Regions from separate parts of the Arthrobacter sp. Sr33 genome, predicted to be linked through region 2. Evidence: predicted binding sites of a transcription regulator. Region 2 holds the regulator's gene; each other region holds the start of a gene.
What was found. The regulator LexA, encoded in region 2, represses DNA repair genes until DNA is damaged. The targets are predictions, from matches to a motif close to TCGAACANNTGTTCGA.
Positions count from the first base shown of each region.

Region 1: the regulator LexA is predicted to act here: its motif matches at 1,697-1,712, upstream of ACX80T_RS03390 (LexA family protein).
Region 3: the regulator LexA is predicted to act here: its motif matches at 1,814-1,829, upstream of ACX80T_RS15010 (HNH endonuclease signature motif containing protein).

Region 1 is NZ_JBTNDD010000002.1:105,905-109,183, reverse strand. Features, by position in the region: gene ACX80T_RS03395 (CYTH and CHAD domain-containing protein) at 1-1,353, shown strand, start outside; gene ACX80T_RS03390 (LexA family protein) at 1,726-2,157, shown strand; gene ACX80T_RS03385 (Y-family DNA polymerase) at 2,167-3,279, shown strand, end outside.
Region 2 is NZ_JBTNDD010000005.1:42,764-46,042, forward strand. Features, by position in the region: gene ACX80T_RS08325 (histidinol-phosphate transaminase) at 1-55, opposite strand, end outside; gene ACX80T_RS08330 (LysM peptidoglycan-binding domain-containing protein) at 214-588, opposite strand; gene lexA (transcriptional repressor LexA) at 1,059-1,715, shown strand; gene ACX80T_RS08340 (ATP-dependent DNA helicase) at 1,712-3,279, opposite strand, start outside.
Region 3 is NZ_JBTNDD010000013.1:12,239-15,517, forward strand. Features, by position in the region: gene ACX80T_RS15000 (class I SAM-dependent methyltransferase) at 1-370, shown strand, start outside; gene ACX80T_RS15005 (metal-dependent hydrolase family protein) at 426-1,670, shown strand; gene ACX80T_RS15010 (HNH endonuclease signature motif containing protein) at 1,893-3,279, shown strand, end outside.

The sequences.
Region 1 (3,279 bases), on a different contig from region 2:
GGAATAACCCTGCGACGGCGGCGCGGGGGCAAAGACGAGGGCTGGCATACCAAGTTCCCGGCGGACGCGGACCGGCTCGAGGTCCAGGTGCCGCTGTCCGGCACGGGCGATACACCGCCGTCGGAGGTACTCGATCTGATTCGGGTCCATGTCAGGAATAGTGCCCTCGAACCAGTTGCACGAATCACGACCACCCGCACCATCACCACTCTGGTGGATGCGGCTGGCACCCCGCTGATCGAAATCAGCGACGATGTGGTCGACGCAGAGGACCTGACCACCGGCGTCGAACGGTCCTGGCGGGAATGGGAAGCAGAAGTGGAGGGCGGAGAACCCGCTCCCGATGATGCCAGGCAGGCCCTGGTGGACGCCGTCGAGCACTCCTTGTTGAACGCTGGCGCCGCCCCAGCCGGCAGCACGTCGAAACTGGCCCGGGCCATGGGTGGCCAACCCCAGCTCGCTCCGGTCGATGGTAAGCCCGGCTCTGTCCGGAATGTGCTGACCGCTTCGTTCCGCCAGGTGGCCGCCGAACTGGTGGCGTGGGATCCGCGGGTGCGCCGCCACCAGGCAGGTTCGCTGCACCAGTTGCGGGTGAAGGCTCGCACTCTGCGTAGCATGCTGAAGACCTATCGGCCGCTGCTGGAGGGCGGCCCGGCGGGCGAGCTCGAAGGTCGGCTGAAGTCACTCGGCCGGAATCTCAGCGCCGCCCGTGACGCGGAAGTGATGCAGGCGCTGATCGTGACCCGCATTGCCAACCGGCCACCGGGGTCAATCCCCCGGCACGTGATGAGGCGGTTGGACAAGTCATCGGCCGCCCGGTACCAGAAGGCCTACTCGGCGGTCCTCCGGGACCTCAATTCCGCTGAATACTTCGCTACCCTTGATGCCCTTGACGAGTTCACCGCCCGGGTCCCGCTGAAGGGCGAGAAGAACAACGGCGGGAAGGCTGCCACGAACCTTCCGCCAGCGGTCAACCGCCAGCAGGAGATCGTGGTGAAATCCGCTCAACGTGCCAGCCGCGCATCAGATCTGGACTCACAGCTGGAGTTGCTGCATGAGGTGCGCAAGAGGTCCAAGCGCCTGCGCTACGCGATCAGGTCGGTTGAGGGGGCCTCAGGATTCGCTTTCGGCGGGCAGGTGGGAAAGTCGATGAAGTCGTCGGAGAAGATCCAGGACATTCTGGGAACCCACCGCGACAGCGTCCTCTTTCAGGAGTATCTCCTCAAAGCATCCCGTGCGGCGCGACGGGCCGGAGAGAACACTTTCGCCTACGGAGTGCTTCATGAGGCCGAGAATTCGATCCAGGCCGATACTGAAAGAAAATTCCGGAAAAGCATCAGGAAGCTCAGCTGACCGGAAAGCACACACCATGACCCACCCCACCCAGCCTTGGAACCGCTAACGGTCGGATGCTTCCGCCGAGCTGCCGGAGCTGTCGTCCGCGGCCCACGAGATAAGCACGGCCGGCTTTTTTCCCCGCAGATAGCCGCTGAACGTCGCCTCCCCCGAACAAGCGCCACCACAGGGAACCGGATCCAGTCCATCCCTCGTGCCCCACTCCGCTTCAGTCGGTCACCCGGCGGGCAATTAGCCGCCCGTGGTGTTGCCGCGTCCCCGTGAAATCTAGCACTGAGCCGACCACACTTTTGACGCTGCCCCGCTGAAAGGTCCGGGTCGGGTGCTACGCTTATTTCGTTCGAATATATGTACTAATCGAGGGATGCCGTGACCGTTGTAGCCCATATTGCTCAGTTACACGGAACCCCGCCAGGCCACTTCACCGACGTCGCGCCGGTCTCCGTTCCCGCAGGTTTCCCCTCGCCCGCACAGGACTATTACGACGGCGGGATTGACCTCAACAAACACCTGATCAAAGACACCACCTGTACTTTCATCGTGAGGGTCTCCGGCGACAGCATGTCCGGCGCCGGTATCAAAGACGGGGATGAGCTGATCGTGGACCGGTCGTTGGCGCCCCACCACGGATCGGTGGTGGTGGCGATCCTGGACGGCGAGTTGACGATCAAACGGCTACACCTTGGCGCCACCGGGGTCATCCTCAAAGCGGAAAATCGCGACTATCCGGACATCACTGTCGCTGAACTGTCCGATTTGTCGGTGTGGGGGGTAGTCACCCGCTGCCTGCACTACGTGTAAGCCGCTGCGATGACCGATTACCATTCCCGGGTGCCCGATGGCCCGGGCCATTACCCGTCCGCGGCAGCAGCCGACCGTACCAAACCGTCCCGGATAGCCCTCGTCGACGTCAACAGCTTCTACGTCAGCTGCGAACGTGTCTTCGATCCCAGCCTGGCGGGCGTCCCGGTGGTGGTCTTGTCAAACAACGACGGCTGTGTGGTGGCCCGGTCCAATGAGGCGAAAGCCCTCGGCATTCCACTCGGCGAGCCGTGGTTCAAAATCTCCGCCCAGGCCCCCGGCTGGGGGCTCATTCAGCGCTCCAGCAACTATGAGCTCTACGGAGACCTGAGTTCACGGGCCATGGAGCTGATGGGACGCTTCGCCGCCTGGCAGGAGGTGTACTCGATCGATGAGTCCTTTCTTGGTCTCGCGGGTTCGCCGCAGTCCTTACAGGATCAAGGCTGGGCCATCCGGGCCGCCATGGCGCTGCACACGGGGTTGCCGGTCTGCGTCGGAATCGCCCCGACCAAGACCCTTGCCAAGTTTGCCAACCGGGTGGCCAAACAAAACCCTGCGATGGGTGGGGTCTGCAATCTCGACACCATGCCCGGGGCCCACATCGACCACATCATGTCGCGGGTCCCGGTCACCGGGGTCTGGGGTATTGCTGGCCGGCTCGGAAAACGGCTCAATGCCATCGGCGTGTTTACCATCGCTGACCTTCGTGCCGCTGACCCGTTGCTGATGCGACGGAAATTCTCGGTCCTCATGCAGCGCACCATCCTGGAGCTGCGCGGTGTGCCGTGCATCGAACTGGAAACGGAGCGCGCGGACAAAAAGCAGATGATCTTTTCCCGCTCATTTTCGACGCCGGTCACTACGCTCGCTGGAATGCATCAGGTGATGAGTCTCTACGCGCAGGCCGCGGCGGTGCGCCTGTCCCGGGCGAAGCAACTCGCCAAGAGCATGACCGTGTTTGCTGGCACATCACATTTCCACCGGACTGCTTCCTCCTTCCCGTCCGTGACCGTGAGACTGCCCGCCCCGACCGCTGATCCCGTGGTCCTGACGCGGGCGGCTGTCGGGGCCCTTGAGGGACACCTTGGGGAGGGGGTCCCCTACGCTCGGGCCGGGGTGATG
Region 2 (3,279 bases):
CCCGCAGATCCTCGCGCAGGGGCAACCGGCTCAACCGCTCAAACTGTTCGCTCACCTGTCAAGGTTAAGCGTGGAGTGCTGCAGGTGCAGAATCGGCGGGCCTTCACCCTTCATCAGGATCTTCACCGCGTTCGCAGAAGCTCCGCACCCGGTGGCCGATACTGGCCGACCGGGTTGGAGGGTTCTGGGGGTGCAGTACTGGCTGTCGAGGAGTTACCGGTTGGTGGGGACATCCAGTTGCTGCCCTGCCTGCAGCACTGAGGTGCCCAGGCTGTTCAGTTCAACGATCTCGGAGACGACGATGCGCGGATCGCGGTCCGGAGCGAACTCGGTTGCCAGCTGCCAGATGGTTTCGCCGGCTGCGACGCTGACACTGACGGTCTCGGTCACCTCTCCGCCTTCAGCTGATGCCTTGGCAGGCGAGTTGAAAAATCCTGACAACATCAGAACGGCCGACGCGAGTAGCACGATCGGCAATCCGACCAACAGGAGCCGGCCCCTGCGGGTAAGCCGCAGCTTGGTGGCGCCGCTCGTGGTCGCGTCGCTTTCGGTGGTGGGGAAATTCTGGTGTGTGGTGATGACAGACATGGATACACCTCTCTGTACTCTCGAATCAGTCCATTCGGTCCTGGGGTATGAGCCCGGGACCAACCCTGAAGGTTGAAGGCGGTGTTCGAGCTAAAACCGGCGATTCCTGTTTTGTTCGAACTTATCTTCGAATTACTGCTTGTTTATTTTTAGCACTGATTGACGAACTTTGTCGAGACACGATCGAACAAATGTTTGAAAACGTGTCCTGACTCCCTTACCGTTAGGGCAAGGATGAAGGTTCGGGATCCAGCAGAAACCAGCACATCATCCGCCACTGACAAAATAAGCTCGGCCCCTGGAATCCAGGGATCTGCCGGGGTACATGGATTCTTATCGAAGGGACAGCGACCGTGAAAGAGTCCGACGCACCACTGGATGAACCGGCCTCCGACCTTGCCCCGGCTGACCCCGCCCCGGCCGTCCTGCCAGCCCGTGGCCGCCCGCGTGGGCGCCAGGTGCCCAAGGGCATGACGCCCCGCCAGAAGAAGATCCTTGAGACCATTCAGCGGGCCATCGGCACCAACGGGTATCCGCCCTCCATGCGCGAGATCGGAGACACGGTGGGGCTCGCCAGTCTCTCGAGCGTCACCCATCAGTTGTCGCAGCTCGAGCGGATGGGCTATCTCAGGCGCGATCCGAAGCGCCCCCGCGCCATGGAGATCCTGCTTCCGCTGACCCTCGACCATGATCAGCACAGCGGCGAAGAAGGATCGGGCCAGGGTACGACACCGGACGTCGGCGGCGCGATCGACGCAGCCATGGTTCCGATGGTGGGGCGGATCGCTGCCGGCGGCCCGGTGCTGGCCGACCAGGTAGTGGAAGATGTCATGCCGCTACCCCGCCAGTTGGTGGGACACGGCGATCTCTTCATGTTGCGGGTCTATGGCGATTCGATGATCGACGCCGCCATTTGCGACGGTGACTGGGTAGTGGTCCGGCGCCAGCAGGAAGCACAGAACGGTGACATCGTGGCCGCGCTCCTCGACGACGAGGCGACGGTGAAGACTTTCCGCCAGCGCGACAGTCACACCTGGCTGCTCCCCCAGAACACCCAGTACGAGCCGATCCTGGGAGACCTCGCCACGATTATGGGCAAGGTCGTCTCGGTGATGCGCGCCCTCTAACCCCCGGGCGTGGGTTTTCCTGCCAGCCGCTCCAGGACGCCGACCGCCGTCGTGCGATCGGTGGTGGACCAGAAAGGCGGCAGCGCGGCACGCAGGAATGATCCGTAGCGTGCGTTGGCGAGCCTGGAATCGAGGATCGCCACCACCCCCTTGTCTTCGGCTGCGCGGATGAGGCGTCCGGCGCCCTGAGCGAGGCGGACGGCCGCGTGGGTTGCCGAAACGCTCATGAAACCGTTTCCACCGGCCTTCGCTACGGCTCTCGTCCGCGCTGTCATGAGTGGGTCGTCAGGGCGCGGGAAGGGAATGCGGTCGATGGTCACCAGCCGGCACGACCGGCCTGGCACATCGACGCCCTGCCAGAGTGACATGGTGCCGAAGAGGCACGTGTCCGGCTCATCCGAGAATTGTTTGACCAGCGCCGACATTGACGATTCGCCCTGGCACAGGATCTCGAAGTCGACCCGTGGGCGCAGTGCTTCGGCTGCGTCTTCGGCCGCGCGGCGGGAGGAAAAAAGTCCCAGCGCCCCACCCCGCGATGCTTTCAGCAAGACCTCCAGTTCGTCGAGCTGCTCAGGCGAGGTGCCCCGCTCCGGCTTTGGAAGGTCCTTCGCGACATACAGGACGCCCTGCTTCGGGTAGTCGAAGGGGCTGCCGACGTCGACGCCGGTCCATGACGGCGCCGAGGCGCCCGCGAGACCGAGCGAACCGGCGACTGGACCGAATTCGGCCCCGATGGCGAGCGTTGCCGAGGTCAGGACCACTGTGTGATCGGCGAACAGGCCTTCCCGCAGCTTCCCGGCCACGGACAGTGGCGCGATGTTGATGGTCGCGGGTGCGTCGTCGTCGGGCTGTGAATACCCGGTGCCCGGTGAGAAGGTGCTTGGCCGTGAGGCCCAGAGCACCTCACCGGCCGGTGTCGCCGTCAGAAGCCGCTCGCAGAGTTCGAAGACGGCGAGGACGTGGGACTTCGCCATCTGCCGGCCACCGTCTGCCGGGGTCGGTCCGTCTCCTTTGGCGTCCGACAGGACGGCCCGGCAGGCTTCGCGGACCTGGGTGATCGCCGTTTCCTGCTCCTCGGTGAGTCCGGCAGCCATTAATCCCGTGGGGATCCCGGCGACTGTTGACTCGAAAAAGCGGTTTGCGGAGTCGAGGCCCTCGGTGGCGATTGACAGATGACGGCGGGCCGCCGACGCCGCAGCGGAAATCATCCCCGCCGATAATTGTCCGGACACCGCGCCGGTGACCCGGTCATGCAGTTCGTGGGCTTCGTCGATGACGACGACGTCGTACTCGGGGAGCACCGCCAGCCCCTCGAAGGCACTGATCGCGAGCATTGCATGGTTGGTGATGACGATATCCGCGTCGCCCGCCTTGGCCCTGGCCCGTTCGCTGAAGCATTCCGCCGCGACCGGGCACTTTTGGGCGCCAAGACATTCCATGCTGGTCACGGACACCTGCCGCCACGCCTGCTCGCTCACCCCGGGAGTCAGCTCGTCCCGGTCACCCGTGTCGGTGGTTTCGGCCCACTCCCGGAGCCTGACAACCTCGCGGCCCAGCGGGGTGG
Region 3 (3,279 bases), on a different contig from region 2:
CTCCTGGAATGCCGGTGACACGATGCGCCCGGACCCCGATTCATTCATCCCCAAGTACGTCTTTCCCGACGGCGAGATGCTCAGCCTCACGGTGATGCTCGGCGCCCTGGAGTCAGCGAAGTTCGAGGTGCTCGACGTCGAAGCGTTGCGTCAGCACTACGCGCTCACCCTCCGCGCGTGGGTGCAGAACCTTGAAGATCATTGGGACGAAGCGGTCGGTCTGACAAGCGAGGGTCGGGCCCGGGTGTGGCGCCTCTATATGGCGACCAGCGCACTGGGATTCGAGAACGGGCTGACTGGCGTGAACCAGGTGTTGGTGCAGCGTCCCGGCGGGGCCCAGCCGCCGCTGCGGCGGACGGATTGGCTGTAGGCTGGCCGCTAAACGCCTGCAGCGCCTGGCTGCGGTCAACCCGCGAAAGGCAGCAATGACGCTTGCGACAGTTTTGAAGAACGGCTATGTGTTCGACGGCGAACGCTTCCTTCCCGGCCAAACCGACGTCGTCATCCGCGACGGGATGATCGAAGCTGTGGGCCGCGACGCCGGTTCAGTCGACGCGTATGCGGAGGCCACGGTGGTGGATTGTGCTGGTCGCACGGTCCTTCCCGGCCTGATCGACCTGCACGTTCACGTGATGACCTCCACTCCCGGCTCCATCCAGGCGATGGTCGATCCCTACTCCCTGCAATTCTACGAGTCCGTGCGGAACCTCGAGGCAACCCTCCGCGCAGGTGTCACCACCGTGCGCGACGCCGGTGGCGCTGACCTGGGTGCGAAACAGGCGGTCGAAACCGGGGTCGTCAAGGGTCCACGGCTCCGCATCGCCGTCAGCATCATGTCCCAGACCGGTGGTCACGGCGATCTGTGGCACCCCTCGGGACTCGACTCCCCCGACTTTGGGCCTCATCCCGGCCGTCCCAGCGGCATCGCCGACGGCGTCGAGGAAGTCCGGAAGGTCACTCGCACGCTCCTGCGGGCCGGCGCCGACCAGATCAAGATCTGCTCGACCGGCGGGGTGCTCTCGCCGACCACCGACCCGCGGCACTCCCAGTTCACCCCCGCGGAGATCGCCGTCGTCGTTGAGGAAGCCGGGATGCAGGGCAAATACGTGATGGCCCACGCGCAAGGCACCGCCGGGATCATCAACGCGCTGTGGGCGGGCGTGCGGACCATCGAGCACGGCATCTACCTCACCGACGAGGCAATCCAGCTGTTCCTGGACACCAAGGCTTACCTGGTGCCCACCCTTTCAGCTCCGCTGGCTGTCATCCGCAAGGGCGAATCCGGTACCAGCGGGCTGTCGCAACAGGTCATCGACAAGGCCCAGCAGGTGGCGGAAGACCACCGCCAGTCGGTCGCCCGAGCCATCGCCGCGGGAGTCAGGGTTGGCATGGGCACCGACGCGGGGGTCGGCGCGCACGGCGACAACCTGGAGGAACTCGCTCTGATGGCCGACGCCGGCATGACCCTTGAGCAGGTGTTGGCCGCTTCCACGTCGGTGCCGGGCGAACTCATCACGCCCCTCAACTCCGTCGGCCGGTTGGCAGAGAAGCACCTAGCCGACATCGTCGTGCTTAACGGCCAACTGGAATCGACCGAGCAGCTGGCTGGTCTGCGCTCCATGATCGGGCAGGTCTATCAGGGTGGCGTGCTGCAGTTTCCGACGGTGTGATTGTTAACTGGTTGCGTCGCCGTTGGGTGCTGCCCAAACAGGTCGGGCATCCACCAGCTGATCGGCAAGGAACCGGATGGCGTCGCTGTAGTCGCACGACGGATGGATCCTGTCTAAAGCCCTAGCCGGGCCTCCAGCCTTATTCGAATATTTGTTCGAGAGATTTATCCACATAGGCTTGTGAATCCCTGGATTGTCGGTGTGGTTTGGGACAATAGAGGTATGGACGGCAGCACAGCTCCATCACAGGAACGGAAGGGATTCCCCTCCCGGGTAGCGGCTCCGCGCGGCCCTTCTGGTGCTGTTTCCGGCGGTGCCAGTGGTAATACCGATGCCGCCGGCAACCTCGGAACCAGTGCCCCTGTCGCTGGTTCCCTCACCGGTTCCGGTGGTCAGGGTCATCGTGACGGCGGCATTTCTCGGGCTGATAGTCCCACCGGCCGCCGCGTTTCCCTTGACGCTACTGCGTCTACATCGGCGTCTACCGGTGAACCCCCCTCGGCCACCCGGTCCGGCGGTCGCGGTCGCGGTCGTAGTCGCGGTGAATGGTCCACCCGGGAGCTAGCCGAAGCCCTCAACTCCCTGCAGCCGGCGGCGGACGCGGCGGGGTTGATTGATCAGCTGCGTGAGCTGGAGGACCTGAAATCGGCGATCGCCGGAGTGCAGGCCCAGATCGCGGTGGCTGTCGACGTGGCCGAGCGCCAAGCCCAGGCCGATGCCGGGGTCCCCGCCGCGGAGCGGGGCAACGGGGTGGGGGCGCAGATCGCGTTAGCCCGCCGTGAATCCCCGGTCCGGGGCAGCCGCCTCCTCGGATTAGCCCGCGCCCTGGTCACGGAGATGCCCCACACCCTCGCCGCACTGCATAACGGTGAGCTCAATGAGTGGCGTGCCACCTTGTTGGTGAAGGAAACCGCCTGCCTCTCCAGTTCTGACCGGACGGGCGTCGATGAGGAACTGGCCCCCGACACGGGCAGGTTCACCGGCGACGGGGACAAGGCGATCATCGCGGCGGCGAAGGCCGCTGCGTACCGCAGGGATCCCCGCTCAGTGGTGAACCGGGCCGCCCATGCGGTAACGGAACGGTGCGTGAGTATCCGCCCGGCGCCGGAGACGATGGCCTACCTCACTGCGCTACTCCCCGTAAAAGAGGCCGTCGCGACTTACGCGGCCCTGACCCGTCATGCGGACACGGCCCGGGCTACCGGGGACCCCCGGTCCCGGGGCCAGGTGATGGCCGATACCCTCGTCGAACGTGTCACCGGGGTGCCCGGGGGTATCAGCCGGGTCGAGTTGCAGGTCATCATGACCGACCGGGCGCTCCTACAAGGAGACGGCGAACCAGCCAGGATCCCCGGCTACGGCATCATCCCCTCCCTCTGGGCACGAAACCTCATCCGAACGGGAAAAACGACCAACGGATCAACCGGCCCGAAGAAGCCGGCCGGGTCAACAGATTCGACCGGCCCGGCAACAGCTCCCGCTTTCGATGTGTGGTTGCGTCGGCTCTACACCGCACCGGCTACCGGGGAGCTCGTGGCGATGGACTCCAAAGCACGGCTCTTCACCCGGGCGCAACGCCGGTTCATCACCGCCCGCGACGACACCTGCC